Regions from separate parts of the Kluyvera sichuanensis genome, predicted to be linked through region 2. Evidence: predicted binding sites of a transcription regulator. Region 2 holds the regulator's gene; each other region holds the start of a gene.
What was found. The regulator Fur, encoded in region 2, represses iron uptake genes when iron is present. The targets are predictions, from matches to a motif close to ATAATAATGAGAACNACTATCAA.
Positions count from the first base shown of each region.

Region 1: the regulator Fur is predicted to act here: its motif matches at 2,620-2,642, upstream of sufA (Fe-S cluster assembly scaffold SufA).
Region 3: the regulator Fur is predicted to act here: its motif matches at 6,834-6,856, upstream of fhuF (siderophore-iron reductase FhuF).

Region 1 is NZ_CP162271.1:1,382,997-1,393,284, reverse strand. It holds gene AB2B48_RS06895 (glycerophosphodiester phosphodiesterase family protein) at 1-1,277, shown strand, start outside; gene AB2B48_RS06890 (hypothetical protein) at 1,279-2,064, shown strand; gene sufA (Fe-S cluster assembly scaffold SufA) at 2,682-3,050, shown strand; gene sufB (Fe-S cluster assembly protein SufB) at 3,061-4,548, shown strand; gene sufC (Fe-S cluster assembly ATPase SufC) at 4,566-5,312, shown strand; gene sufD (Fe-S cluster assembly protein SufD) at 5,287-6,561, shown strand; gene sufS (cysteine desulfurase SufS) at 6,558-7,778, shown strand; gene sufE (cysteine desulfuration protein SufE) at 7,791-8,207, shown strand; gene AB2B48_RS06855 (L,D-transpeptidase LdtE) at 8,317-9,333, shown strand; gene AB2B48_RS06850 (major outer membrane lipoprotein) at 9,399-9,635, opposite strand; gene pykF (pyruvate kinase PykF) at 9,947-10,288, opposite strand, start outside.
Region 2 is NZ_CP162271.1:98,830-109,117, forward strand. It holds gene AB2B48_RS00480 (chitoporin ChiP) at 256-1,674, shown strand; gene chiQ (ChiQ/YbfN family lipoprotein) at 1,724-2,059, shown strand; gene fur (ferric iron uptake transcriptional regulator) at 2,172-2,624, opposite strand; gene fldA (flavodoxin FldA) at 2,916-3,446, opposite strand; gene ybfE (LexA regulated protein) at 3,597-3,890, opposite strand; gene ybfF (esterase) at 4,020-4,784, opposite strand; gene seqA (replication initiation negative regulator SeqA) at 4,967-5,539, shown strand; gene pgm (phosphoglucomutase (alpha-D-glucose-1,6-bisphosphate-dependent)) at 5,578-7,218, shown strand; gene AB2B48_RS00520 (IS110 family transposase) at 7,504-8,484, shown strand; gene potE (putrescine-ornithine antiporter) at 8,592-9,908, opposite strand; gene speF (ornithine decarboxylase SpeF) at 9,905-10,288, opposite strand, start outside.
Region 3 is NZ_CP162271.1:4,409,026-4,419,313, forward strand. It holds gene pobA (4-hydroxybenzoate 3-monooxygenase) at 115-1,299, shown strand; gene AB2B48_RS21065 (helix-turn-helix domain-containing protein) at 1,303-2,202, shown strand; gene AB2B48_RS21070 (helix-turn-helix transcriptional regulator) at 2,491-3,216, shown strand; gene bglJ (DNA-binding transcriptional activator BglJ) at 3,177-3,851, shown strand; gene AB2B48_RS21080 (YbaK/EbsC family protein) at 3,848-4,306, opposite strand; gene AB2B48_RS21085 (PTS sugar transporter subunit IIC) at 4,644-5,987, shown strand; gene fhuF (siderophore-iron reductase FhuF) at 6,028-6,816, opposite strand; gene AB2B48_RS21095 (GGDEF domain-containing protein) at 6,918-7,982, opposite strand; gene AB2B48_RS21100 (DUF1435 domain-containing protein) at 8,212-8,451, shown strand; tRNA gene AB2B48_RS21105 (tRNA-Leu) at 8,495-8,580, opposite strand; tRNA gene AB2B48_RS21110 (tRNA-Leu) at 8,616-8,701, opposite strand; tRNA gene AB2B48_RS21115 (tRNA-Leu) at 8,729-8,814, opposite strand; gene rsmC (16S rRNA (guanine(1207)-N(2))-methyltransferase RsmC) at 9,040-10,071, opposite strand; gene AB2B48_RS21125 (DNA polymerase III subunit psi) at 10,174-10,288, shown strand, end outside.

The sequences.
Region 1 (10,288 bases), 1.3 Mb from region 2:
TAGCGCAGAAGGCGATTGCGGCGTTTGGCTATATCACGTTAAAAAGCTTCCAGCTTGGTGTTCCTTTACCAAATAACGAGCTAACGCTTCCAAATCAGGTTCTTCAGGATGAGACTGATGGGGAGTACTATCGCTGGGATGGTGTCTTTCCTAAAGCCGTACCAGCAGGTTCTACGCCAAATTCAACGGGCGGTGTTGGTGTTGGCGCGTGGCTTAGTACCGGTGATGCGGTACTACGAGGGGAGCTTTCGTCATCTACAGGATCAATGCTGATTCCTACTGTTGATATCCAATTCAATAGTCTGAAGGAGGCATTGCTGTTCAGCAGCTATAACATCGGGAAAAAGGTCAAGATAGGCGGCTATAACATTAACTCGGATGGCGGTGCGTCTTCATTTGAAGTGGTAAGCATTGCCGACCCCATTGGAATATTAACACATGATGGCAATTTTAAATTAAAGCGAATGAGTGGGCATGACTTTTATGCAACTCTTGTGCGTAACGGTTCCACCCCAAGAGTAGTTGCTCATCGGGGATGGAGTGGAACAACTACAGGTGAATTTCCTGGCTCAGGGTTGACTGCACCAATTTATTTTGTACCTGAAAACACACGAGCATCTATTCGATTTGCATCTGAGAGAGGTGTTTGGGGAATTGAGGGTGATACTAAAATATCATCTGATGGTGTGCCTGTAATATTCCACGACGCAACGGTAGATCGTGTCACAAATAACGTTAATACGGGCGCTATAGAATCCTTCACGTATGCTCAATTAAAGGCTATGGATGTTGGAACATACGTTTCATCTGCATGGGCGAATGAGAGAATAATGAATTATGATGAATGGTTGCGCGAATGCAAACGGTGCGCAGTTACCCCATTAGCCGAATGGTCTGCGCCTATGACTTCTGACCAGGCTGATAACTTCCTATCACTCGTTACAAAATATTATGGCTCACGCCCAACTGATGTTTGCGTTCAGTCTACGTACCCGCAAACCTTAGAATTATTGCGTTCTAAAAATGCGTATATAGGTCTATGTGTTATGGGGGCGTATGGAGCTGCATTGGACGAAGACCGACTTAACATGGCATATAAATTAGGTAACTGCGCGGCGATGTTAAGTGGCCCCATTATCACAGATGCATCAGCGGTATCAAGTATAAAAGACCGTGGTTTACTGCTTGTATATGCTATTGCTAATACACCAACTCGTTTTGATAATGCAGTCAGTGCTGGTGCCGATATCATTGTTACTGACTTTTACCGGGGGTAATATGCGAGTTCAAAATTACAAAACACTACCGAAAGGTATGCAGTCATTTCAGAGCTATGCAGAAATTCCTATTGGGTCTAATGCATTTAGTAAAAGCGATACCACAAAATCTGTTTTAACTAAGTCATCGACAACTTCTGCTGCCCTACAACTAATGGATTTGGGCAAACTATCACATGGAACGACATTGAGTTTTTCAGTAGATGTTAGATGCACTTCGCTGGTATCTGGTACGGCTTCTATTGAGATTGACTCACGTTCCGGCAATGGGATTTCATCTGGTAAAAAAATTGTAGGTCTTGCAACTACTACGTCATTAGAGTGGGTAACATTACGCCTCGATTGGATTGTGTCCGATGGCGGGAACTGGATATCTTTGGCTTATGGAGCCAGCACAGCATCGCAAGGCACTTTTGAGTTTAGAAACCCTCGATTAGCAATCAGCAGTGAGCGTCGCAATAAAACGATTTCGTTCAATTTGCTACGAAGTGATGGAGCATGGTCTATTGACGCGGCTAACTTCTTCACGAGTGGGGCATTTATTGTATCGGCAACAGGTGACACCATCGAGGTAGGATGGCCGGGGGTGGATGAATCCCTAGCTCCTGCTGTCAGTATCACCATCGACACAGGATTTAGCCTTGCGTCAGCAGGGTTTGTTAGCGCAGGTCCGAATACAGTAACAAATACTGGATGCAATATTAAATTGATTCAGTCTGATGGGGCGTTCAAATCTGATGTGCTGGCCGGAGGTACTGCTCGGCTTCATGTTGTTGTTACTTGCTGATTTCAGACACACTTTCGCGGATGGCGTGTTATATGAGCAACTGCTATTTGTAAGCTATGGCGAATGCATCTGCATGCAACGCCGCAGCTTTGTCAGTCAATAATGACTGAGATGTGATGGCAAAAAATTAGCGCAAAACAACTCGAAACCGGTGAGGGTAGTGATTCGTCTTGCGCTAATGCTCTTGAAAACCACTAACTTAAACTCGAATCTGGGGGGCATATGGGGGGCAGAATGCTTTCAGGGGGCAGGTTTGGGGGCATCAAAAAGACCGTATATGTCCCTATATGTCCATACAGCACTTTCCCTAACCTACTGATTATCCTCTAAGTGCCTGATTCGCAGAACCTCTCAAAACCGATTAAATAAATAGGCATTAGCTATACATCTTTAGTACTTCCCATCCAGTCACCTATCACCATCAATAAACCCATTATTTTTCAAAGCATTGTAAAAATAAATCTATCTCAATCGGCGATTGTTGCAGGGTCTATGCTTATAAAAAGGCATAAATAAAGGGAAAACGGGGAATACCCCCACGCGGCGCGGGTTGAAGTGATAATCATTATCACTAACATAGCGTTATCCCTTTGTAGCTCCACTGATGAGGTAGACCTATGGATTTGCATTCAGGAACTTTCGATCCCAGTGATGTGACCTGGCGCGGCGTGACGCTTACCCCCGCTGCGGCGGCGCATATACGGGAGTTGGTCAAACAGCAACCCGGTATTCAGGGCGTGCGGCTTGGGGTGAAACAGACCGGCTGCGCAGGCTTTGGCTATGTGCTGGACGCGGTGAGTGAACCGAATAAAGACGATCTGCTGTTCGAAGCCGACGGCGCGAAGCTGTGGGTACCTTTAAGCGCGATGCCGTTTATTGACGGCACGGAAGTGGATTACGTGCGGGAAGGCCTGAACCAGCTGTTTAAATATCATAACCCGAAGGCGCAGAACGAATGTGGCTGCGGCGAAAGCTTCGGGGTATAGGCGGTACATAATGACGCGCAATACTGATGCAAGTGACGATGTCCAGACCTGGGCCGGCGGCCCGCTGAACTATAAAGAAGGTTTTTTTACCCAACTACAGACCGACGAACTGGCGAAAGGGATCAATGAAGAGGTGGTGCGGGCGATTTCAGCCCGACGTAATGAACCCGAGTGGATGCTGGAATTCCGCCTGAAGGCTTACCATGCCTGGACCCAGATGGAAGAGCCGCACTGGCTAAAAGCCCACTACGCTTCGCTGAACTATCAGGACTATAGCTATTACTCTGCGCCGTCGTGCGGCAACTGCGATGATACCTGTGCTTCCGAACCAGGTGCACAGCAGCAGACCGGGGCCAGCAGCTTTTTGACCGATGAAGTTGAAGCGGCCTTCAACCAGCTCGGCGTGCCGGTACGCGAAGGCAAAGAGGTGGCGGTGGATGCCATTTTTGACTCCGTTTCGGTAGCGACTACCTATCGCGAAAAATTGGGCGAGCAGGGGATCATTTTCTGCTCCTTTGGGGAAGCGATCCACGATCACCCTGAACTGGTCCAGCGCTACCTCGGCACCGTCGTACCTGAAAACGACAACTTTTTCGCCGCGCTGAATGCGGCGGTGGCCTCAGACGGCACCTTTATCTACATCCCGAAAGGGGTGCGCTGCCCGATGGAACTCTCGACCTATTTTCGTATTAACGCCGAGAAAACCGGCCAGTTTGAACGCACGATTCTGATTGCCGATGAAGGCAGCTACGTCAGCTATATCGAAGGCTGTTCCGCCCCGGTGCGCGACAGCTATCAGCTGCACGCGGCGGTGGTGGAGGTGATTATCCATAAAGATGCGGAAGTGAAATACTCCACCGTGCAGAACTGGTTCCCCGGCGATAACAACAGCGGCGGGATCCTCAACTTCGTCACCAAGCGTGCGCTGTGCGAGGGGGAAAACAGCAAGATGTCCTGGACGCAGTCGGAAACCGGCTCGGCGATCACCTGGAAATACCCGAGCTGCATCCTGCGCGGGGATAACTCGGTCGGTGAGTTCTTCTCGGTGGCGCTGACCAGCGGCCATCAGCAGGCCGACACCGGCACTAAGATGATCCACATCGGCAAAAATACCCGCTCGACGATTATTTCGAAGGGGATATCCGCCGGGCATAGCCAGAACAGCTATCGCGGGCTGGTAAAAATCATGCCGACGGCAACCAATGCGCGTAACTACACCCAGTGCGACTCGATGCTGATTGGCCCCGACTGCGGGGCGCATACCTTCCCATATGTTGAGTGCCGCAATAACAGCGCACAGCTGGAGCATGAAGCCACCACCTCACGCATCGGTGAAGATCAGCTGTTCTACTGCCTGCAGCGCGGAATCAGCGAAGATGATGCTATCTCGATGATCGTGAACGGCTTTTGTAAGGATGTTTTCTCGGAGCTGCCGCTGGAGTTCGCCGTGGAAGCGCAAAAACTGCTGGCTATCAGCCTTGAACACAGCGTCGGTTAAGGATTAAGGGAAACGGTATGTTGAATATCAACGAATTAGAAGTCTCGGTTGACGATAAAGCGATCCTGCGCGGCGTTAACCTGAACGTGCGTCCAGGTGAGGTGCACGCCATTATGGGGCCGAATGGCTCAGGGAAAAGTACGCTCTCCGCGACGCTGGCAGGCCGTGAGGATTACACCGTTACCGGCGGTTCGGTAACGTTTAAGGGCAACGACCTGCTGGCGCTGTCGCCGGAAGAGCGGGCCGGAGAGGGCATCTTTATGGCCTTCCAGTATCCGGTCGAGATCCCAGGGGTCAGCAACCAGTTCTTCCTGCAAACCGCGCTGAACTCGGTGCGCGCGCATCGCGGGCAGGAACCGCTGGATCGTTTTGACTTTCAGGATCTGATGGAAGAGAAAATTGATCTACTGAAGATGCCTGCGGATCTCCTGACCCGTTCGGTCAACGTCGGTTTCTCCGGCGGTGAGAAGAAGCGCAACGATATTCTACAGATGGCGGTGCTGGAGCCGGAGCTTTGTATTCTCGATGAAACGGACTCCGGGCTGGATATCGATGCCCTCAAAATAGTGGCCGACGGCGTGAACTCGCTGCGCGACGGTAAGCGGGCGTTTATCATCGTCACCCACTACCAGCGCATTCTGGATTACATCAAACCTGACGTGGTGCACGTGCTCTATCAAGGGCGCATTGTGAAATCCGGCGACTTCCGTCTGGTGAAACAACTGGAGGAGCAGGGCTATGGCTGGCTTAGCGAACAACAGTAGCGCGCTGCAACAGTGGCATGCGCTGTTCCAGTCGCGGGGCGGCAACGTGTCGCCTCAGGCGCATCAGCATCTCCAGCAGGTACAAAAGCTGGGGCTGCCGACGCGCAAAGATGAAGACTGGAAGTACACCTCGCTGGATAAACTGCTTGCCAGCACTTTCGTCGCTCCGGCGCTGCCAGCGCTGACCGTCGCAGAGCGCGATGCGCACGCGGTGGCGCTGGATGCCTACCGACTGGTGTTTGTTGACGGGCAGTTCGACGCCCGGTTGAGCGACGATTTATCGGCGAGCGGGTTTGAGGTGACGGTGGATAACCAACGTCAGTCGCTGCCGGATGCCGTGCACGGTGAAGTGTTCCTCCATCTGACCGAAGGGCTGGCAACCAGCGTGACCCATATTGCGGTGGCGCGTCATCAGCAGCCGGCAAAACCGCTGCTGCTGCTGCACATTACCCGTGGCCTTGACTCTGATGAGATGAACACCGTGCACTATCGTCACCATCTCCGTCTGGCTGAAGGGGCGCAGGCGACGGTGATTGAGCAGTACGTTAGCCTGAATGCGGCGCGCCATTTTACCGGTGCAAGGTTGACCGCAGAGGTGGCGGACAACGCCCAGCTTCAACATTTTAAACTGAACGGTGAGAATGCCCTGAGCTACCACTTCGCCCACAACGATTTGCGATTAGGGCGCGATGCCTCGGCCTTTAGCCACAGCTTCCTGCTAGGCGCGGCGGTCACCCGTCACCACACCTGCACACAGTTGAATGGCGAGAACAGCACTCTACGGGTTAACAGCCTGTCGATGCCGGTGGACAACGAAGTGTGCGATACCCGTACCTGGCTTGAACATAATCAGGGTTACTGCAACAGCCGCCAACTGCATAAAACTATTGTTAACGATAAGGGCCGGGCGGTGTTTAACGGTGTGATTACCGTGGCGCCGCACGCGATTAAAACCGACGGGCAGATGACCAACAACAACCTGCTGCTCGGTCGCCTGGCGGAAGTGGATACCAAGCCGCAGCTGGAAATCTACGCTGATGATGTCAAGTGCAGCCACGGTGCCACCGTGGGGCGTATCGACGATGAGCAGCTCTTTTACTTACGCTCACGCGGGATAGCGCAGGAGGAGGCGAAGAAAATCATCCTCTATGCGTTTGCCGCCGGGCTGACCGATGCCATTGCCCTGGAAGCGCTCAAGCAGCACGTGCTGGCGCGCATTGGGCTGCGTCTGGCAGGAGGTAAACAATGACTTTTTCCGTACAACAGGTTCGCGGTGATTTTCCGGTGCTGGCGCGTGAGGTTCACGGTCAGCCGCTGGTGTATCTCGATTCGGCCGCCAGCGCGCAAAAACCAGAGCAGGTGATCAACGCCGAAGCGACCTTTTATCGCCACGGCTATGCCGCCGTACACCGCGGGATCCATACGCTAAGCGCCGAAGCCACGCAGCGTATGGAAGATGTGCGTCAGAAAGTGGCGCACTTCCTCCATGCTGCCAGCGCCGAAGAGATCGTGTTTGTCCGCGGCACCACCGAGGCCATCAACCTGGTGGCGAATAGCTGGGGAAACAGCAACGTCAAGGCCGGTGACAATATCGTGATCACCGCCATGGAGCATCACGCCAATATCGTGCCCTGGCAGATGCTCTGTGCGCGCAGTGGGGCGGAACTGCGGGTGATTCCACTCACGCCTGACGGCACCCTGCAACTTGATGCCGTAGAGGCGCTGTTTGACGAACGTACCCGGCTGCTGGCCGTCACCCAGGTCTCTAACGTACTGGGCACGGTGAACCCGCTGCCAGCGCTGATCGCCCTGGCCCATCGCCACGGCGCGAAAGTGCTGGTGGACGGTGCGCAGGCGGTGATGCACCTGCCGGTGGACGTACAGACGCTGGACTGCGATTTCTATGCCTTCTCCGGTCATAAGCTCTATGGCCCGACCGGGATCGGTGCGCTGTACGTCAAAGCGGAAATCCTGCAGGAGATGCCACCGTGGGAAGGGGGCGGCTCAATGATCGCCACCGTCAGCCTGACCGAAGGCACCAGCTGGACCAAAGCGCCGTGGCGTTTTGAAGCGGGTACGCCCAACACCGGCGGCATTATTGGCCTCGGTGCGGCTCTGGACTATGTGAATGCGCTGGGCCTGACGGCGATCGACGAATACGAGCAGACCCTGATGCGCTATGCGCTGGACGCGCTGGCTACCGTACCTGATTTGCACCTATACGGCCCCGCTGAGCGCCGTGGGGTGATTGCCTTTAATCTCGGCAAGCATCACGCCTATGACGTGGGTAGTTTCCTCGATAACTACGGCATCGCCGTACGTACCGGCCACCACTGCGCCATGCCGCTGATGGCATTTTACCAGGTTCCCGCCATGTGCCGAGCCTCGCTGGCGATGTACAACACCGTTGAAGAGGTCGACAGACTGGTGGCAGGGTTACAGCGCATCAGGCGCTTATTGGGTTAACAGGGAGCGACAATGGCGGCTTTACCGGATAAAGACAAACTGCTGCGCAATTTCACGCGCTGCGCCAACTGGGAAGAGAAGTACCTCTATATCATCGAGCTGGGGCAGCGCCTGGCACCGTTAAGCACCGAACTGCACAGCCCTGAACACCTTATTCAGGGCTGCCAGAGCCAGGTGTGGATAGTCATGGGGCGCGATGAACAGGGCCGGATAACGCTTCAGGGTGATAGCGATGCAGCTATTGTTAAGGGCTTGATTGCCGTGGTGTTTATCCTCTACGATGGCATGACCGCCGCCGACGTTCAGGCTTTCGATGTTCGCCCCTGGTTTGAACAGCTGGCGCTGGCGCAGCATCTGACACCGTCGCGTTCCCAGGGGCTGGAGGCGATGATTCGGGCAATTCGTACACAAGCAGCAAGTTTTAGCTAATATCAAATAGACAGCTTTCATTCTGTTACGAAAGGCGGGCTTAAGCCCGCCACGCTGGTGGTTCAGCTTTCTGGCACGTTGTCAGTGAATATGAATAAGGAATCCAGATATGAAGCGCGCGTCCCTCTTAACACTCAGCATTTTAGGAGCCCTCAGCGCCATTTCCAGCGCCTGGGCCGTTGACTACCCATTACCCCCCGCCAATAGTCGTTTAATCGGCCAGAATCAAACCTACACCGTTCAGGACGGTGATAAGAACCTACAGGCCATCGCCCGGCGCTTTGATACGGCGGCGATGCTAATCCTCGAGGCCAACAATACCATCGCGCCGGTGCCAAGACCCGGTACCGTTGTGACTATCCCGTCGCAGATGCTATTGCCGGATGTGCCGCGTGAAGGGATTGTGGTGAACCTGGCTGAACTGCGCCTTTACTACTTCCCGCCGGGAGAGCAGAAGGTGCAGGTCTATCCTATTGGCATCGGTCTGCAAGGGCTGGAAACGCCGGAAATGACGACACGCGTGGGGCAGAAGATCCCGAACCCGACCTGGACGCCAACGGCGGGCATCCGCGCGCGTTCCCTGGAGCGTGGCGTCACGTTGCCCGCGGTGGTGCCTGCTGGGCCGGGTAACCCGCTGGGGCTCTTTGCGCTGCGTCTGGCGTACGGTAACGGCGAATATCTCATTCACGGCACTAACGCCCCGGACAGCGTCGGTCTGCGCGTCAGCTCGGGGTGTATTCGCATGAATGCGCCGGACATCAAAGCGCTGTTTGCTCAGGTACGCAGTGGAACGCCGGTCAGGGTGATTAACGAACCGGTGAAGTACGCCGTCGAGCCGGATGGCTCTCGTTATCTGGAAGTGCATCGCCCGCTATCGCAGAACGAAGCACAGGACACGCAAACCATGAAGATGACGTTATCCCCTGGCTTTAAGCAGTTCGTCCAGCAGGCGAGCGTAAGCGAAGACCAGGTGAAGAAAACGCTGTCGCGTCGTGCCGGTTATCCGGTGATTATCTCTACGGGGAAAGGAACGGCTTCTGCGGCTGAACCGGTGCTGTCGGTACAGAACAGTGCGCGGGGAGAAACGGTGGGAGCAGAAACGTCATCCGGTAAGGTGACGCAATAGAGCAGGGGAAAATCGCAGGCAAAAAAAATGGCGCACAATGTGCGCCATTTTTATTACCAGAACTCTTACTTACGGTAAGAGTGAGCCTGGTTGTCCAGACGCTGGTTAGCACGAGCTGCGTCGTCTTTAGCAGCCTGAACGTCGGAACGCATTGCGTTCACGTCGTTGCTCAGCTGGTCAACTTTAGCGTTCAGAGTCTGAACGTCAGAAGACAGCTGATCGATTTTAGCATTGCTGGAGCAACCTGCCAGCAGAGTAGAACCCAGGATTACCGCGCCCAGTACCAGTTTAGTACGATTCATTATAAATACCCTCTAGATTGAGTTAATCTCCATGTAGCGTTACAAGTATTACACAAACTTTTTTATATTGAGAATATTTTTTTATGCCTTTTCCCTTATTTTTGATCGTTCGCTCAAAGAACCATCGACTTTAGGATTTTGTGGCGAAAAAGTGTGTGAAAACAGGGAACTTCCATCGGATTCATCTTAGAAAAACCGAGTTTAAATAGTGACAGCCTATTTGATTTTTTATTGAGCTCAGTTATCTGAGTGTATAAAAAAAGCGCCCAGAGGGCGCTTTTTTAAGCAAACTATAATAAGTATGTGGATTATTACAGTACGTGCACGGATGCAGTGTTGGTGGTTCCGCTTGGAACCAGCGCACCAGAAACCATGACAACAACGTCACCTTTCTGAGCCAGACCGCTTTCCAGAGCCACTTCTTTACCCATACGGTAGAAATCATCGGTAGAGCTGATCTCTTTGACTACCTGAGCGATAACGCCTTTGCTCAGCACCAGCTGACGAGCAGTGGTTTCATTGGTGGTCAGCGCCAGAATGGTGGCATCCGGGAAGTATTTACGGATAGCACGTGCAGATTTACCGCCCTGGGTAGCAACCACGATCAGCGGTGCGTCCAGTTTTTCAGCAGTTTCAACGGCACCACGGCATAC
Region 2 (10,288 bases):
CACACTTTTCTCAGGCCCGGCAAGGCTTGGCGCGGAGATGTTGCAGTAACGCACTCTGTTACAAACGGAAACCAAATATGTGCGCTTTGTCATAATCCTGCACTCTCGTTGCGGAAAAGGATTGATAATTCGCGTCGCGAAAAATAGTCTGTAGGTGTAGTGAAACACAATTTTTTAGCAGTACCTTTTTATCAGTTTTATTTTTTTGCCTTCTGCTTTGCAGCGGCATTTTTAAAAGTCAAAGAGGATATAACTATGCGTACGTTTAGTGGCAAACGTAGTACGCTGGCGCTGGCTATCGCCGGTGTGACAGCAATGTCAGGCTTTATGATGACTCCGGAAGCAAAGGCAGAAGGCTTCATCGACGATTCTACAATGACCGGTGGTATCTATTACTGGCAGCGTGAGCGTGACCGTAAAGATGTAAATGACAACGGTAAATATAAAACCAACCTTTCCCACTCCACCTGGAACGCCAACCTCGACTTCCAGTCTGGCTATGCGGCTGACATGTTCGGTATTGATATTGCGGCGTTTACCGCGATTGAAATGGCAGAGAATAACGGTAGTGCTCACCCGAACGAAATTGCCTTCTCCGCGAGCAATAAAGCATACGATGAAGATTGGTCTGGCGATAAAAGCGGTATCAGCCTTTATAAAGCGGCAGCTAAATTTAAATATGGTCCTACCTGGGCACGTGCTGGTTATATCCAGCCAACCGGTCAAACGCTGCTGGCTCCGCACTGGAGCTTTATGCCTGGCACCTATCAGGGTGCTGAAGCCGGCGCTAACTTCGACTACGGTGATGCTGGCGCGCTGAGCTTCTCGTACATGTGGACCGATCAGTACAAGGCTCCGTGGCACCTGGAAATGGATAATTTTTACCAGGGCGACCGTAAAAAGAAAGTGGATTATTTACACTCTCTGGGCCTGAAGTATGACTTCAAAAACGATCTGGTGCTTGAAGCTGCTTTTGGCCAGGCTCAGGGATATATGGACCAGTATTTTGCTAAGGCATCCTATAAATTTGATGTCGTGGGTAATCCATTAACCACCAGCTATCAGTTCTATGGCGCACATGACAAAGTCAGCGACCAAAAAAATCTGACAACGGCAGATGATGTTGCGCTGGCTAACGACCTTTACGATGGAATGGCATGGTTACAGGCATTAACCTTCGGCTACAAAGTCGGTCAGGTTGATTTACGCCTGGAAGGCACCTGGGTGCGTGCAGAAGGTAACCAGGGTTACTTCCTGCAGCGTATGACTCCTACCTATGCATCGTCTAACGGTCGTCTGGATATCTGGTGGGATAACCGTTCTGACTTCAACGCCAACGGCGAAAAAGCGGTATTCTTCGGCGCCATGTACGACTTAAGTAATTGGGACCTGCCGGGTTGGTCCGTCGGGGCATCATATGTCTACGGCTGGGATGCTAAACCAAGCTCTGCTGAAATCTACGATCAAAGCCAGCGTCTGAAAGAATCCTCGTACAGCCTTGATGCTGCCTATGTTGTACAGGATGGCCGTGCGAAAGGAACGATGTTCAAACTGCACTTCACCCAGTATGACAATCACTCCAATCTTAATATGGGCGATGCAGGTTACAACAACATGTTCCAGGATGAGCGTGACGTGAAATTCATGGTTATCGCACCGTTCACTATTTTCTGATGCTAACGCGGCAGGGGGAGACCTCTGCCGCTGTTAAGAGGCTCATCGTATGAAAAAATTGATTATTATTGCGCTGATGGCTGCTGGATTAACCGCCTGTGCCCAATCTCCTGCACCGAAGGAAGATAGCAAGCTTAAGGATGCTTACAGCGCCTGTATTAACACCGCAGAAGGCAATCCGGATAAAATTCAGGCCTGCCAGAGCGTGCTGAATGTGCTGAAGCAAGAGAAAACGCACGAGCAGTTCGCGAATCAGGAAAGCGTGCGCGTCATTGATTACCAGAAATGTATTAACGCCAGAAAAATGGGCAATGACGAAGCGGTAGCGAAAAACTGCGATAAGATTTGGCAGGAAATTCGCAGTAACAACGCGCCACAGAAATAAGTTCACGTTGATTACCAATAACCGCTGCTTGCAGCGGTTTTTTTATGGCTATCGTAAAAGCAGGGCATAAAAAAACCAGCGCTTAGGCTGGTTTTCGAGAAGCGCGGTACGCTTATTTTGCTACCGCGTCATGTGCGTGTTCATCTTCACGGCAGTCGCCTTCAGCGCAGTGACCATAAAGATAAAGACTGTGGTTCGTTAAGCGGATACCGTGCTTCGATGCGATTTCACGCTGACGAGCTTCAATGGAATCATCGCTGAACTCGATCACTTTGCCGCAGTCGAGGCAGATCAGGTGATCGTGGTGATGCTGCTGGGTCAGTTCAAAAACGGATTTACCGCCTTCAAAATTGTGACGGGTCACGATACCAGCGTCATCGAACTGGTTCAGTACGCGGTAAACCGTGGCTAAACCAATCTCTTCACCCATGTCGATCAGGCGTTTGTATAAGTCTTCCGCGCTGACATGGTGGTTATCCGGTTCCTGAAGGACTTCCAGAATCTTTAACCGTGGAAGTGTGACTTTCAGGCCAGCCTTCTTTAATGCGGTGTTATTGTCAGTCATGCGGAATCTGTCCTGTTGCTAAACGATTAACTTCCATCAGCGAAAGTATCACAGAGAATGCACCCGAATTAATGCGTCTCATTATAGAATGACCCTATTGAAATGAAAACAGCAAGAGCCGGGTAAACTAAGCTTTCAAAAACGAGGCTTCACCGACAAACTGGCGATGAGACCGCGCTAAATCAGAAGATATTGTACAGGTATGCGCTCAAAAGTTAAAAAATTGTAGCTATTATTTTAATTGCTTTTACCTATTAATGCGGCACGATTTATCATCGTGCCGCAGGATAATCAGGCGTTTTTGATCTCATCCAGGTGCAGCTCTTCTGCAACCTGCTTGACCCATTTCTCAACGCGCTCGGCGGTCAGTTCTGGCTGACGGTCTTCGTCGATAGCCAGACCCACAAAGTGGTCGTCATCCGCCAGACCTTTGGATGCTTCGAAATGGTAGCCCGCGGTCGGCCAGTGGCCGACGATGGTTGCGCCACGCGGCTCAATGATGTCGCGGATGGTGCCCAGTGCGTCACAGAAGTATTCCGCGTAGTCTTCCTGGTCGCCGCAGCCAAACAGCGCAACCAGTTTACCGTTGAAGTCCACTTCTTCCAGCGTAGGGAAGAAATCATCCCAGTCGCACTGTGCTTCACCGTAGTACCAGGTTGGGATACCCAGCAGCAGAATATCGAATGCTTCCAGATCTTCCTTGCTGCTCTTGGCAATGTCGTGAACGTCAGCGACATCTTTACCAAGCTGTTTTTGAATCATTTTTGCGATATTTTCGGTGTTTCCGGTATCGCTACCGAAAAAGATGCCAACGATTGCCATGAGTAAAATAACCTCTTGAAACTTAATGATATGGTGGTGGCTCATTGCCCACAGATAAGGGCAATCATAGCAGAACAGAGAGGTGCGCGGAAACCGCTATCGTGCCGGACTGCACACTCTGCTACATGAAAGCGTATTTTGGGGGATTTTTCAGACTTTCCCCTGTCCGTGCAGCTGGGCCAGTTGGCTCATCAGAATCTCTTCAATGAGTTCACTCCGGCTCATATCACGGGCAGTCGCCAGCTCGTTGAGTGCATCAACGGCTTCGTTATTCAGCTTCAGCTCCACGCGCTTCAGACCGCGCACTTTGTCGCGTTTTAACTGATTACGCTTATTAATGCGCAGCTGTTCGTCACGCGAAAGCGGATTGGTTTTTGGTCTTCCCGGCCGACGCTCATTTGCGAACAAATCTAAGGTCGTACGGTCCGTTTGTTCTTTTGCCATGGTTCTGAGTGACTTCGGGGAAACAAGCTACCGGGCGGTACCCGGTGCAGACAGCGCGCAATCATACATCAGTGGGGCCCACACGCCAACGACCACGGCCATTCTGGCGCGCGGTCGATGCATTTTTAATCACTCGGCGAGATAACGGCGAATGGCTCGCAGCACCGCTTCCGGTTTTTCGGCGTGAACCCAGTGACCCGCGCCGGCGATAACGTGCGCTTTTGCCTGCGGGAACTGAGCCAGCAGCGCGTCACGATAGGCTTCGGTCACATAGGGTGAATTGCCACCGGGAATGAATAGGGCAGGGTGGTCCCAGGCCGGAATGGTCTCCCAACCAACGATATGCGGGTATTGCTCCCACAGCACCGGTACGTTAAAACGCCAGGCACCATCGACAAAGGATTTCAGCAGGAACTGAATCACGCCTTCTTCTTTAAGGTACTCGCGCATTACCGTCGCGGCCTGCTGACGGGTGGCGACGCCAGCGTTGGTGACTGCATTAATAGCTGCAAAAATCTCATCGTGACGGCGGACCTGGTAATCGACCGGGGCAATATCAATCGCCACCAGTCGGTCGATGCGTTCAGGGGCCAGCGCGGTGAGCGCCATCACCGCTTTACCGCCCATGGAATGGCCGATAACCGTTGCTTTTTCAATGCCGTTAGCATCGAGCGTATCGAGCAGATCCTGAGCCATAGCGGGGTAGGTCATCTCATCGGCGCGCGGTGAGAGACCGTGGTTACGCATGTCTACCTGGAGGATATCGTGGTCGGTGACCAGGTCGCGGGCCAGGATGCCCAGATTATCCAGGCTACCAAACAGGCCGTGGACGAGAACGATGGGAGAATTATTGTGCAGGTTTTGTGCAGTTTGCGCTCGGACATTCAATTTCATAGCAAAGTTCTTTTTTTCGCATTGTCGGGTTAGGGTATCATGTTGGACATTCTAACGCTCAGGGGCAAGAGAGGAACTCATCCGAATTTTGCTGTCTTCCTGGTTTGGCGCTACCCGCTGTTGGGTTTTGACTTTATAATCCCAATGAATTGTATTCAGAAAAATTATCGCACCGGATTAAGATGAAAACGATCGAAGTTGATGACGAGCTCTATCGCTATATTGCGGCTCACACTCTGCACATTGGCGAGAGCGCGTCCGACATTTTACGGCGTATGCTGAAATTCTCCGCCGCTTCTCAGCCCGTGGCGACTGCTGCTGCGCCGGTCGTCAAAGCAGAACCGGCTCCCGCTCCGGCCCCGGCTGCTGCCCCCGTTGCTGACGTGAAAACGGTAAAAACCGCCAAAGATAAAGTCCGTGCTATGCGTGAGCTGCTGCTCTCTGATGAGTATGCAGAACAGAAGAAAGCGGTTAACCGCTTCATGCTGGTACTGACCACGCTGTACGCTCTGGACAACAAGGCGTTTGCCGAAGCTACCGAATCCCTTCACGGTCGTACCCGCGTCTATTTTGCTGCTGATGAGCAGACGCTGCTCAAAAACGGCAACCAGACAAAACCAAAACAGGTTCCGGATACGCCATACTGGGTCATTACTAATACCAATACAGGCCGTAAATGCAGCATGGTCGAACACATCATGCAATCAATGCAATTCCCGGCGGAATTGATTGAGAAGGTTTGCGGTACTATCTAATACTGACAATCTAACCCTTGCATAAGAAGGACCAGGCAATGGCAAACCATACCCGTGCAGGACAACCTGCACAGCAGAGTGATTTGATCAACGTCGCCCAACTGACGGCGCAGTACTACGTGCTGCAGCCTGACGTGAGCAACCCGGAACATGCGGTGAAGTTCGGTACGTCCGGCCACCGTGGGAGCGCGGGTCGTCACAGCTTCAACGAAAAGCATATTCTGGCCATTGCTCAGGCGATCGCGGAAGAGCGCGCGAAAAATGGAATTACGGGCCCATGCTATGTCGGGAAGGATACACACGCGCTTTCTGAGCCAGCGTTTATCTCTGTTCTCGAAGTGTTGGCGGCAAACGGGGTAGATGTCATTGTCCAGGAAGACAATGGCTTCACGCCGACTCCGGCGGTATCCAATGCTATCCTGGTACACAACAAGAAAGGCGGTAAGCTGGCTGATGGGATCGTGATTACGCCATCCCACAACCCACCGGAAGACGGCGGCATCAAGTACAACCCACCAAACGGTGGCCCGGCTGATACCAACGTCACCAAAGTGGTTGAAGACCGCGCGAACGCGCTGTTGGCAGCCGACCTGGCGGGCGTGAAGCGTATTGCTTACGACGCTGCGCTGGCTTCCGGTCACGTGAAAGAAGTCGATCTGGTACAGCCGTTCATTGAAGGGCTGGCGGATATCGTCGATATGGCGGCTATCCAGAAAGCCGGTCTGACCCTGGGCGTTGACCCACTGGGTGGCTCCGGTATTGAATACTGGAAGCGTATCGCTAAGCACTACAACCTGAACCTGACCATCGTTAACGATCACGTTGACCAGACCTTCCGCTTTATGCACCTCGATAAAGATGGCGCAATCCGCATGGACTGCTCCTCCGAGTGCGCGATGGCGGGCCTGCTGGCGCTGCGTGATAAGTTCGACCTGGCGTTTGCTAACGACCCTGACTACGACCGTCACGGTATCGTCACGCCGGCTGGCTTGATGAACCCGAACCACTATCTGGCAGTGGCGATCAACTACCTGTTCCAGCATCGTCCGCAGTGGGGCAAAGAGGTTGCCGTCGGTAAAACCCTGGTCTCTTCCGCGATGATTGACCGCGTGGTGAACGACCTGGGGCGTAAGCTGGTTGAAGTGCCGGTTGGCTTTAAATGGTTTGTTGACGGTCTGTTCGACGGCAGCTTCGGCTTCGGCGGCGAAGAGAGCGCGGGCGCTTCCTTCCTGCGCTTCGACGGTACGCCGTGGTCTACCGATAAAGACGGGATCATCATGTGCCTGCTGGCGGCGGAAATCACTGCTGTCACCGGTAAGAACCCGCAGGAGCACTACAACGAACTGTCTGCCCGTTTCGGTGCGCCAAGCTACAACCGTCTGCAGGCTAGCGCCACTTCAGCGCAGAAAGCAGCGCTGTCTAAGCTCTCTCCAGAGATGGTGAGCGCGAGCACCCTGGCAGGTGATCCTATTACCGCACGTCTGACGGCGGCACCGGGTAACGGCGCTTCTATCGGCGGTCTGAAGGTGATGACCGACAACGGTTGGTTCGCGGCGCGTCCATCCGGTACCGAAGATGCGTACAAAATTTACTGCGAAAGCTTCCTCGGTGCTGAACACCGTAAGCAGATTGAGAAAGAAGCGGTAGAGATTGTTAGCGAAGTGCTGAAAAACGCCTGAGTGATTAGGTAAGAAAAAGGGAGCCGACTGGCTCCCTTTTTTTATGGACTTTGTGCTGCCCCGGGGTCGGCATAAATGCCTCGCCCGGGCTTGTATGATTACCTCGTCAGAAAGAACCGGCCAGTTCTCTCTGATGGCGGTCCGGATGCCGTGCCCGGGCTTAGGCTTTCACGCCTGTACCGTAGATATTCTGCACCGGTCCGCCGTTCTTTCTCATGTGACAAACCGGACAGTATCATGGACCGGTTTTTACCGGTAATCCGCATTCGCAAGGTGGGTTTCACTATGGAATATGAACTGTACTTCATCGGCATTGATGTCGCTAAAACTAAACTTGATGTTGATATCCTTCGCCCTGATGGCCGCCATCTCTGTAAAAAGTTTGCCAATACTCCCCCGGGCTATGAGGACCTGGTCCGCTGGCTTCGTAGCCATGAGGTGAGCCATGCTCATGTCTGCATGGAGTCTACCAGCACCTACATGGAAGACGCTGCCGCCCATCTGAGCGATGCCGGGTATACCGTCTCCATCATCAACCCTTCCCTGAGCGCTGCCTTTGCCCGCAGTGAAGGGCTGCGCAACAAAACCGACAAAGTGGACGCTCGTATGCTGGCTCACTTCTGCCGGGAGAAAAAGCCGCCAGCATGGGAAGCGCCGCACCCGACAGAGCGGGCCCTGAAAGCGCTGGTGCTACGACATCAGTCGCTGACAGAGATGCAGACTCAGGAGAAAAACCGCCAGGAAACTGCACCGGAAGTACAGCTGGAGAGCATTGATGTTCTCCTGCAGTGTCTGGGAGCAGAGCTGAGGCGCATTGAAAAACAGATAAAAGACCTGGCGGACAACGACCCGGATATGAAACAACGGCGGAAGCTGCTGAGCAGTATCCCGGGGATAGGAGAGAAAACCGCCGCGGTGCTGCTGGCGTACACGGGACTGAAGCTGAGGTTCGCCACTGCGCGGCAGTTCGCAGCGTATGCAGGACTGACGCCGAAGCAGCATGAGTCGGGGAGCAGCGTGATGCGAACAAGCAGGATGAGCAAAGCAGGACCGGTTCATCTGCGCGGAGCGTTATATATGCCGGCGATGTCAGCGTTGTATCACACGGCATGGGGAAAAGCGTTCAGGGAAAGGCTGGAAGGTAACGGGAAGCGACCGAAAGTGATAATAGGTGCAATGATGCGTAAGCTGGCGCAGGTGGCCTATGGGGTATTAAAGTCAGGAAAAACGTTCGATGCGTTGCAGCATGGGATGCCTGTAGTATAAAGGCGGACGGGGAAGTGATAACAGCGCCAGAAGGCGCTGTTAAAGTTATGCCTGCAATCCGGGAAGCAACGGTGAAAAGGAGTTGCTGCCGCTCACAGTATCTACGATCAACTGTGTTTGTTTTTCAATTCGAAACGTGGTGACACCAGGCCGTACAGCGTCCAGCCGAGGAACGTCACAATGGAACCGTACAGCATTGCTTCTTCGCCGGAAGAGTAGAGCGCATAGAAGCTGTACATCGCGCCAATAAAGGCCACGAAGTTGGCGACGCGCGCTTTGTTCACCGGCACGTTAGCCATCCGCTGGATGATGACCAGCGCAGCCATCGACAGGATGTACGGAATAATGTTGGTCACCACCGCCAGGTTAACCAGCACGTTGAACTGATTGTTCAGCGACGGGCTAATGGTCATCAGCGACAGCCCGGACTGAATAACCACAATAACCAGCATCCCTTGAACCGGCGCGTCGGCACTGCTGACGCGGGAGAAGATTTTCGGGAAGTAGCCTTCGTCCGCCGAGGATTTGAATACCTGGGCGATGGTGAACTGCCAGCCGAGCAGCGAACCGCAGCAGGACATCACCATCAGCGCCATGATCACTTTCCCGACTTCCGGGGTAAACATCTGCGCGAAGGCCAGACCGAACGGCGCGGTGGAGTTAGCCAGATCCATGTTTGGCACGATACCGGCAATCACGTTGGTGGAGATGATGTAAATCACCGCTGCCCCGAGCGTCCCACCGAGCACGGCGATTGGCACGTTACGTTCCGGATTCTCCACCACTTCAGCGTTGGCACAGGCGGATTCCAGACCGAGGAACGCCCACAGCGTCATCGCAATAGAAGAACCTACGGCGCTAAAGAACGGCACGTGGTGCGGGTTCCAGGATTCAACGTACATCGTTGGGCTGAACCAGTACCAACCGATAATGCACAGACCGACGACCGGAATAATGACGCCCCATACCGTGATGCTGCTGATCTGCCCGGTAATGCGCGCACCACCGAAGTTAGCCACGGTACAGATCCACAGTACGCCGATGGTGGCGAGCCCGATCTGCACCGGGCTCAGCGCGGCACCGAAAAGCTCGGTGCCATAACCCACTGCCGAAATCGCGATAGCGACGTTGGCAATCAACAGCGAAACCCCGTAGGTATAGTTGGCCATAAAGTTGCCCGACTTACCAAAGGCATACTCCGCATAGCCGCCCATGCCGCCGGATTTCTTACTGAACATCCCACATTTTGCAAAGGCCCAGGCCAGCGCCATCGAACCGACGGCGGTGACCAGCCAGGAGATAATGGAGATGGTGCCGACTTCAGCGAGTTTGGTGGGCAGCATGATAATCCCGGAGCCCATCATGTTCACCATCGTCAGGATGGTGAGCTGAACAACACCCATCTTATTGTTGGCTTTGCTCATAATTTCTCCCCTTTCAGCAGGGCAGGCTGCGGCTGCTGAGTATCAATCACGTTGCACCACACTTCTTTGCGGCCGTCGTGTTCCTGGATATAAACCCCCTGCAGCTCTGGCGCGAAGCCCGGCAGCAGGTTGATGCCTTCTTCCAGCGCTTTGAAGTAACGCAGAACGGAGTCACCCCAGATTTCCCCAGGAACAACGCACAGCACGCCTGGAGGATAAGGCAGAGCACCTTCGGCGGCGATTTTGCCTTCTGCCATTGACAGCGGTACCAGCTCAACCTGTCCACGAAGGTAAGCGTAGTTGGCATCCTGCGGGTTCATGCTGACGCGTGGGAAGTGTGATTTACGGAACATCTCTTTTTGCAGCTGTTTCACGTTGTG
Region 3 (10,288 bases), 790 kb from region 2:
AATTTTTGAACGGATTCTGACCTTCTTTTTCCCCTCTGACTTATCAAAAATGCATTCTGAAACTTTATTGATACATGAAATAAACAAATAATTAACCAGAGTGCGAGGTCACCCATGAACACGCAAGTTGCCATTATCGGTGCCGGGCCTTCCGGGCTGCTGTTAGGCCAGTTGTTGCATAATGCGGGCATTAAAACCGTGATCCTGGAACGTCAGACTCCCGAGTATGTACTGGGGCGTATTCGCGCCGGGATCCTCGAAAACGGTACCGTCGAACTGCTGCGTGAAGCGGGCGTCGCTCGCCGTATGGAGGCGGAAGGGTTGGTTCACCACGGCGTGGAGTTCCTGTTTGCCGACCGGCGTATTCCCGTGCCGCTGAGTGAATTGACCGGCGGGAAGAGCGTGATGGTTTATGGCCAGACCGAAGTGACGCGCGATTTGATGGAAGCACGGCAGGCCAGCGGCGCGCAGACCATTTATGGCGTTGAGCAGGTTGAGTTGCACGACCTGAAAAGTGATAAGCCCTCCGTCACCTTTATGAAAAATGGCGAACGCTGCCGCCTGGAATGTGAGTTTGTCGCCGGCTGTGATGGCTTCCACGGCGTTTCTCGTCAGAGCATTCCTCGCGATATTCTGCGTGAATATGAAAGCATCTGGCCGTTCGGCTGGCTGGGGCTGCTCTCTGACACGCCGCCGGTCAACCCGGAACTGATTTACGCGCATCATGAGCGTGGGTTTGTATTGTGTAGTCAGCGCTCACTAACTAGAAGCCGCTACTATCTGCAGGTTCCGTTGACCGACAGCGTTGAACAATGGTCTGACGAACGCTTCTGGGGTGAACTGAAGCGCCGTCTGCCGGACGAGCTGAGTCAAAAGTTAGTGACTGGTCACTCACTTGAGAAGAGCATCGCGCCATTGCGTAGCTATGTGGTGGAGCCGATGCAGTACGGGCGGATGTTCCTGGTTGGCGATGCCGCACACATTGTGCCGCCAACCGGGGCCAAAGGGCTGAACCTGGCCGTTTCGGATGTGAACTATTTGTGGCGTATCCTGCGGCAGTATTACCAGAATGGACGCGCCGACCTGCTGAGCCGTTATTCGCAGCTGGCGCTGAACCGGGTCTGGAAAGGTGAACGTTTTAGCTGGTTTATGACCCATCTGCTGCATGATTTTCAGGACCAGAGCCCGTTTGCCAGAAAGATGCAGGAGGCCGATCGCCAGTACTATCTCAGCTCGCAGGCGGGACTGACAACGATTGCTGAAAACTACGTGGGGCTGCCTTATGAAACGGTGGAGTAGAGAATGAAAAGAGCGGGTGTCGAGGCGAATATACCGGAGGTGGTGCCGGTATTTAAGCTCTATGGCGAGCATATGGGTTGGCCGACGCCCGATCTGCTGCACTGCGAATCGATCCATAAACGGAGCAGCCTCTATGAATGGCACATTCGGGTTCATCAGCATGCCGAACTGGTGCAACTGCTTTATTTGCACAAAGGGCAGGCTGAAATAGAAATAGAGGGACAACGCCTGGTGGTGAACGAATCTTCTATTCAGGTCGTTCCCGCGCTCTGCGTTCATGGCTTTCATTTTTCGCCGGGGACGCAAGGCTACGTGCTCTCGCTTGCGCTGCCGTTGTTAAGCCGTCTGGAGACGCAGTTTGGGCAACCGCTGGATATGCTGAACCAGCCCGGCTGTATTCCGGTCAAACGTTCCGGCCACCATATCCGTACTTTATTTGCCACGCTGCTGGAAGAGTACACCCAGGATCACGACGCGCGGGAGATGATGCTCTATTCGTTACTCAGCGCGCTGCTGGTGTGGCTCAATCGTCAGGGTAAGGCGGGAGGCGCGGTGAAGGATAACAGCGAGCGGAAACGCAGCGTGCTGCGCCAGTTTAGCCGGCTGATTGAGAGCCACTACCGTGAGCATTTATCGTTGGCCGACTATGCGCAAAAGCTCCGGGTTTCCACCACCCATCTGAACTGCCTGTGCCGTGAATATCACGGTACCAGCGCATTGAACGTTTTACATCAGCGGCTGCTGCTTGAAGCAAAGCGCAGCCTGCAGTACACCAGCATGACCATCACGCAGGTTTCTGATTATCTGGGGTTTAGTGACGTGACCTATTTTTCGCGTTTCTTCCGCAAGCGGGAAGGGGTGACGCCCAAAGAATTCAAAATGAAAATGGAACTATCTGAGTAGGCTATTTTTTTTGAATGTTTAATTCTACTTATTGAGACTTTAATATTTTCTAAGCAACCTCTTTTACATTGATATGCCATACTGTCGTAGTTAGTCCTGCTAACCAGATGAAATCATCTCACAGGTAAAGTCATACAGCGGTCAGGTTTATTTGATAATTAACCGACGAGTATTATGCCGCTATTAAAGGGAAATAGAAATGGATGGATTCATTTCCTGCGAATACGCTTATTTGATTAAATAAAAACATATTCAGGAAACGAATCTTCGAAAGGATACGGAGGTTATATGACGCCAGAGTACTGCAAGTTCGCAGTGATTATCAGCAAAATACCGGTTATGCAGTCTGGGCTGAATTCCATCATGCGAATGCACTTCCCGAATTATGAGCTCAATTTTTGCCAGTCTCTCGAGCAGTTAACGCTGCTTCAACTTCGCCGTACTGATGTGGTTATCGTTGATTTCTCTGGCGATATTGGCAACCCGCGTGCGCTCTGCGAGCAATACTATACGCTGCTATCGCAATATCGTGATATTCACTGGATATTTATGATTAGCCGCCAGTACTACGCATTAGCCGTTGAATTTTTAATGCGTCCGGAAAGTACGCTGCTTTCCGAATCAGACTCCGTTGAGCGGGTGGTAAAAGCCATTCAACAGGAGAATGTTAGCACGGATAACGTGAGTGAAATGCTGCTTTCGCTGCAGCATGATGCGGACGGTGATGATGATAATCAACGACTCATTATGTTGACACTGTCCGAGCGGAAAGTACTGCGACTGCTGGCGAAAGGATGGGGGATTAACCAAATCGCCGCGTTGCTGAAAAAGAGTAATAAAACCATTAGCGCGCAAAAAAATAGTGCGATGCGCCGCCTGTCTCTGCGCAGTAATGCGGAAATGTATGCCTGGCTCAACAGCAATCAGGGAATGAAGGAACTCAATCTCTATTCAGCCTACGGGGAGCAAGTCGAATGGAAAAATGCAGCAGGAAGCAGCGCATCGCTATCATAGAGCATTGTAATGTGACGGCGGTAGGGCTACGCCATCTACTGATGAGCGCTCGTGGTAGGCATTTTACTTTCCATTTTTTTCGCAGCATTGCTGAATTTAAGCTGGCGGTCAAACAAGGGCCGTTTGATGGCGTCATGTATTGTCTCTCCGGCACGCGTGAACTTCGTATTGAATGCCTGTTATTGATGGGCGAGATTGCCAATCATCATCCTGAGGTGATGCGCATCATTCTGGCTAACGATAAAGATGAAGCGGCGCTGATTCGGCACCTGTCGCCAACCTATATTCACGGCGTGCTCAGTAAATCCGAAACGTTGAGTGACCTACGGCATAGCGTATTCGAGCTGCTGGAAGAGGCGATAGAAGTTCGTGAAGCAATGGAGGATTCCGCTGCCCAGCGTGAAAATCGTTTTCTCAGCCCGACCGAGAACCTGATCCTGCGTTACATGACCTACGGCTATTCGTTGATGGATATTTCTCAGCAACTGGGGCGGAATATCAAAACCATTCGCGCGCACAAATTTAATGCGATGACGAAGCTGAGAGTGAATTCCGATATTGAGCTACTGAGCGCCGCCGACCTGCTGGTGTCGTTACACGATATAAATGATGCCAGCACCTCGCCTGTTTGCTAGAGGCAGACATCCACCCAAGTAGCAGCGGTAAGGCTAGCCATTCGCTCCGGCGAAATGCGTACCGCACTGTGTATGGCTCCTGCGGCAGGAAGAACTTCTTCGTATTGCTGCAGCGAGACATCACAGTACACCGCCAGCGGATTCTCCAGCCCAAATGGACAGACCCCACCGACCGGGTGACCGGTGAGAATCACCACTTCATCACTGCTTAGCATGCGAGCCTTCGCACCAAAAGTCTCTTTCAACTTCTTATTGTCCAGACGGGCATCTCCTTTCGCAACTACCAGAATGACGCGGTCTTTCACCTTCAGCGAGAGCGTTTTGGCGATTTGTCCGGGCTCAACGCGGTGCGCGGCAGCGGCAAGCGCAACGGTTGCGGTACTTTGCTCAAGCTCGATGATGCTGATGTCGGGCGCGTGCTCGGCAAAGAATGTCTTTACGGACTGTAGGCTCATGCTTCTCTCCTGATAATTCGGCGAGTCACTCTGTCATAGAGTTACCTGGGTTGTAAATAAAGCGGCTAAGTTGTGCAAAAATTGTTTGTTTTTTGGATCTCCTTCACAATCAGTGCAACCGGTTACTGTAACCGGTTGCGGTTATTCATCAGGCGATTGATACTGCGGGGGTAACTTCCTTTGTATCTATAATAAGAGCCGTGTATGAACTGTATCGGTATGAACATCATTGCAGGTCGCAGACCCGTAACACCTGATGCTTCAATGTACGCCCAGTTGCATGTCGGCAAAATCGTTGTTGCTGTGTTGACGTCTAAAGCCTGTCAGGAGGGCTGTTATGTCTGCTAATCACGCTGCATTTAATCTGATATTCCGTTTTGTAGAAAATTACGTTAGTCCGGTCGCGGGACGAATTTCCTCTCAGCGTCACGTTATGGCGATTCGTGATGGTTTTATCTCTGCCATGCCTTTTATGATTGTAGGATCGTTTTTACTGGTTTTCGCCTACCCACCGTTTTCTCCCGATACCACCTGGGGCTTTGCCCGTGCGTGGTTAGATCTCGCTAAGCAGTTTGAAGGCCGCATTCTGACGCCGTTTGATATGACGATGGGCATTATGTCTATCTATATCTGCGCGGCTATCTCCTATAACCTCGGTAAACACTACGAAAAGAGCAACCAGCTCGATCCGTTCATGTGTTCGATGCTCTCCATCATGGCGTTTCTGCTGGTGGCTGCACCAAAAACCAGCGGTCATCTGCCGGTTGATAGCCTGGGGGGAACTGGGATCTTTACCGCGATCCTCGTTGCCGTCTACTGCGTGGAGATGATGCGTTTTCTGAAAGTCCGCAACATCGGGATCCGCCTGCCGGATCAGGTGCCGCCGATGATCAAAAACTCCTTCGACCTGCTGATTCCAGTGCTGGTGGTGGTGTTGACGCTCTATCCGCTGAGCCTGTTTATTCAAAGCCAGTTCGACATGCTGATCCCGCAAGCCATCATGTCCGTGTTCAAACCGCTGGTTTCCGCCGCTGACTCCTTACCGGCGATTCTGCTGGCCGTACTGATTGGTCACCTGCTGTGGTTTGCAGGGATCCACGGGGCGGCGATTGTCTCCGGTATGCTGCAGATGTTCTGGCTGACTAACCTTGGCCTGAACCAGACTGCTCTGGCGCAGGGCGCGCCGCTGCCGCACATCTTTATGGAAGCGTTCTGGACCTTCTTCATCGTGGTCGGGGGTTCCGGTGCAACGATGGGGCTGGTGTTCTGCTACCTGCGTAGCCGTTCAGCCCACCTGCGTTCTATCGGCCGTCTGAGCGTGGTGCCTAGCCTGTTCAACATCAACGAACCGGTTATCTTCGGTACCCCAATCGTGATGAACCCAGTGTTCTTCATTCCATTCCTGCTGGCACCGATGGTCAACGCGATTCTGGCGTGGGCGGCGATGAAGCTGGATCTGATTGGTCGCGTGATTTCAGTGGTACCGTGGACGGCACCGGCACCTATTGGCGGCGCATGGGCTTTAGGTTGGGACTTCCGTGCGGCGATTCTGGTGGTGCTGTTGGCCTGCGTTTCCGCAGTTATCTACTATCCGTTCTTCAAAGTGTATGAAAAACAGTTGTTAGAGCAGGAAAACGAAGAAGCGCAGCGTGCGGCTGAAGAGAGTCAGCAGGCAGCGTAAAAGAAAGCAGCAAAAAATAACGGGGCGAAAGCCCCGTTGTTTATTTCAGCGTACAGTCACCACACTGTTTAACGTCGGGCAAGCGGTAACGCTGGCAGCAGGTGCGACGCACCAGCAGGCCGTCACGTAATACCACAGTACGCCATAACGGATTATCCTGGCCGTCGGCCAGCGTGCTGGTAAAGAAACAGCGTTGGCGCAGCAGGTTGACCTGCTCTTCCCCTAGCAGCGTTTTCATTTCGCCGAGATACCAGTTAATCAGATAGCCGGTATTACTCCAGATGAGCTTGCCGTTAATCTCTCCTGTTGCTTCCAGCGCCTGCACAACCGGCATAAGCGCCTGACTCACCAGATCGTCCATGCGTTCGATGGCCGGCTTCTGGCTGGCGCGAACGTCAGCGTGTACGTCGATCCAGAAGCAGGCCGCACGGCCAGTTTCGTGGAATTCCACGCGGAAATGGTCAGGGCTAAGTGATATAGCGGATTCTTCAGTCAGCAGCGCGAGCATCAACGGTGGCACCAGCAGGCCGATGTACCATTGCGCCCAAAGGGAAAGCAGCGGTTTATTTTCTCGCGCCAGGGTTGGTTGATTGCGGTAGATATGATCGGAATAGACGGCCAGCAAGGAGCTTAGCTCCGTCGGTTTTGCCCATTCGCTGAGGGTTCTGGCACAATCCGGGGCCGCTTCGCCCAGACGAAACATGTCCAGCAGGTGCGGACGCAGTTCGGCTATTTTGGCGCGCACTGACTCTGCGAACGCCTGTTCCTTTGAGGGAATCGGCGTGCGCCAGATAAGGTCATCGGCGATCGGAGCGGAACGGTAAGCCATAGCGTTGCTGGATTCAAATCTAAATGATAATGATTAGCAATCCTAGCTATAGATAAAAGCGAGCGCAAGAAGTTTGTCTCCTGCACTCGCGTTTTGTGAACCTAGACGGCGGGAGCCTGCTCGTAGGTCAGGATGTTATTGCGCCCCATGTTTTTCGCTTCATACAGGGCCTTATCCGCGCGCTGCATGGCCTGATCAATGTTGTTATCCTCCAACGGGGCTACGCCGATGCTGATGGTCACGTGGGTTGCCACGCTGGAATTGAACATATGCGGAATTTTGAGATCGTATACGTGTTGGCGAATACGCTCGGCGGTCTGCATCGCGGCCTCAATGCTGCAGTGCGGTAGCACCACCATAAACTCCTCACCGCCAAAGCGCGTCACAATATCCCTGGAACGTACGGCGTTTCGAATCGCTGCCGAAACGCGCATCAGAGCCTGGTCGCCCATCATATGGCCGTAGTGGTCGTTGTAGGCCTTGAAGTGATCAATATCCAGCAGCAGGACGGAGTGCTGCGCCTTGCCTATCGACATTAATGAATCCAGGCGGAACTGGAACCCGCGGCGGTTGTAGAGCCCGGTCAGCGGGTCGAGCATGCTCAGACCGTTCAGCGTTTCGCGCTCTTCCAGTAGTTTATACATCAGCCCCTGCGCGAACTTATCGTTACGCCGCTGGATCACATGCTGAATAGCGATGCCAACTAACGGCAGCGCCATACAGTAGGCCATTCTCCACCATTCTCCGGAAGGACTGGTTATCAGGCACACAATAAAGGTCGGCATTGAATGGAGGGAAAAGGCGACAATATTATTGGAAAAGGCAATGGTACCGACAAATAGTACGCTGAAAAGCGCTACCATCTGGAAATTGTCATTAGGTAAAGCAAGCACCAAAGTTTTACTTAAAATATGCCAGCCCCATAAGCAGCCGAATATAACCGAAACTATTAGTATATTCAGTTTTATGCTGGTATATCGCCAGTTCCATACTAGCAGCACGCTGCTGCCCACCGCTATCAGCATTGCGGGTAGTGGAAAAATATTAACGTTATATATCGGGCTGAAGACGGACAGCGTCGATGAGACCAGATTCAGAAACAAAAATAGCCGGAACGTTAGCTGATATTTTTGCGCACGCAGGGTGCGCCAGGATTGTACTGTCATTGTTGGATGTTGTAGTCAGCCTTTAATATAAGTAAATGCATCAAAAACAAGAATAATTCATGAATGCAAAGCGCAAATTCTATTTATTTAGACATGCTATTTTTTGTACAATTTATCACCATACAATATACATGTCATTAATGATTATGAAACCTTAGCGCATGAGCAGACAATTGACAAAAAACAATATATGATATTGGTAATCATTATCATTTATATGGGCTGATTCATGTTGCAACGAACGCTAGGTAGCGGCTGGGGTGTACTGATTTCGGGAAGTGCAATCGCCATATTGAGCACGATGGGGCTGTCGCTTGACGTCTGGCGCGGCGTTATCGTGTGCGGGTTGCTGCTGAGCGGCGCGATGATATGGCATCGTCGGTTACGTCACTTTGTGCTGTTACCGTCATGCATTGCGTTTGTTGGCGGTCTTGTGCTGATAACAATGAATGTAAAGCTAATGGGATGACTATCAAAAATGGGGGGGAACTACCGGGAGAGAACGAGGAGTCTGGTGCGAGGGGGGGGACTCGAACCCCCACATCCTAAGGACACTAACACCTGAAGCTAGCGCGTCTACCAATTCCGCCACCTTCGCACAGATATCTCGTTACTTTTGTTATATCGCTTCGTTGGTGCGAGGGGGGGGACTCGAACCCCCACATCCTAAGGACACTAACACCTGAAGCTAGCGCGTCTACCAATTCCGCCACCTTCGCACTCTGCGAACGATATAACGTGGTTTATGGTGCGAGGGGGGGGACTCGAACCCCCACATCCAAAGGACACTAACACCTGAAGCTAGCGCGTCTACCAATTCCGCCACCTTCGCATACCATTGACTCTTTATGAAAGAATCATTACCACGGGGCCGAATTCTAGAGATTTTACGCTGGGCGTCAACAGTTAATTATCGAACTCGGCGCGATTGCCGAAAAAAAAGGCGTTTCTTCGGTTATGGGGAGTTTATATAGCCCGGCCGAGCGTAGCGACGCCGGGAAATGCCACGGTGTAAGTCCCGGCGTCGCTACGCTCGGCCGGGCTACAGGCGATCTGATTAGGCTTTTTTCGCCTGACGGGTCAAAACGGTGCGGTACACTTTAAAACGGCCAGTCTGGGCGATGACTTCGTGGAAACCGAAGGTTTCATCCAGCACTGCCGGATACGGCAGGAAGGCGTTCGCCACGATGCGCAGCTCGCCGCCGCTGTTCAGATGACGAACCGCGCCGCGGATTAAGGTCTGGGCAGCGTCCAGGCTGGTCTGCATCCCATCGTGGAACGGTGGGTTGGAGATAATCATGTCAAAGCGACCGTTAATCTCAGAGAAGACGTTACTGGCAATGACTTCACCTTCAACACCGTTCGCCGCCAGCGTAGCGCGGCTGGCTTCGACCGCTGGAGCGCTCACGTCAGACAGGGTCAGGCGTACCTTTGGTGAATGGCTGGCAAGGGTGGCTGCCAGTACGCCAGCACCGCAGCCGACATCCAGCACTTTGCCTTTGGTATGCGGGGTAAGGGTAGAAAGCAGCAGTTGGCTACCGACATCCAGACCGTCGCGGCTGAATACGCCAGGCAGGGTCTTGATGGTCAGGTTATCCAGCTGGTACTCGCCCCAGAAACTTTCTGCGTCGAAGGTTGGCTGTTTTTCCAGACGGCCATGGTACAGGCCGCAGCGACGCGCGCTGTCGATTTTGTTCAGCGGGGCATATTCAGCCAGCATCTGCTCGGCGCTACGTACGCCGCTGCGGTTTTCACCGACGACAAAAATATCGGTACCAACCGGCAGCAGAGAAAGAATATTCATCAGCTGGAACTGGGCTTCCGGCTTGTTCTTCGGCCAGTAGTAGATCAGGGTATCGCAATCCGCGACGTCTTCTGCCTGAGCCACCAGGCTAAAGCGAACGTTGTCTTCCATCTGGCGGCTCAGCACCTGCCAGTGGTGATACTGCTGGGTATGCGCGCGGCTTGCCGCGGTTTCCAGACGTGCGGGCAGGTCATCCTGCAGATCGCCGGCAAAGAAAATACGGCTCTGTTCGAAATCATCACTGTGACGCAGCAAGACTTCACTTGCCGGGGTAAAAGCAGACATGAATTATTCCTCAATAAACTTAGGCGGGGATTATAGTGTGTAATTGGCGCAGTTTCGATGAATTTGCTATATTTGCGCCCTTGATAGACAGGAGCGTTTCACATGACATCCCGGCGAGACTGGCAATTACAACAGTTGGGTATCACCCAGTGGGCATTACGTCGCCCTGGGGCACTGCAGGGTGAAATTGCGATTACGCTTCCGCCGCATGTCAAGC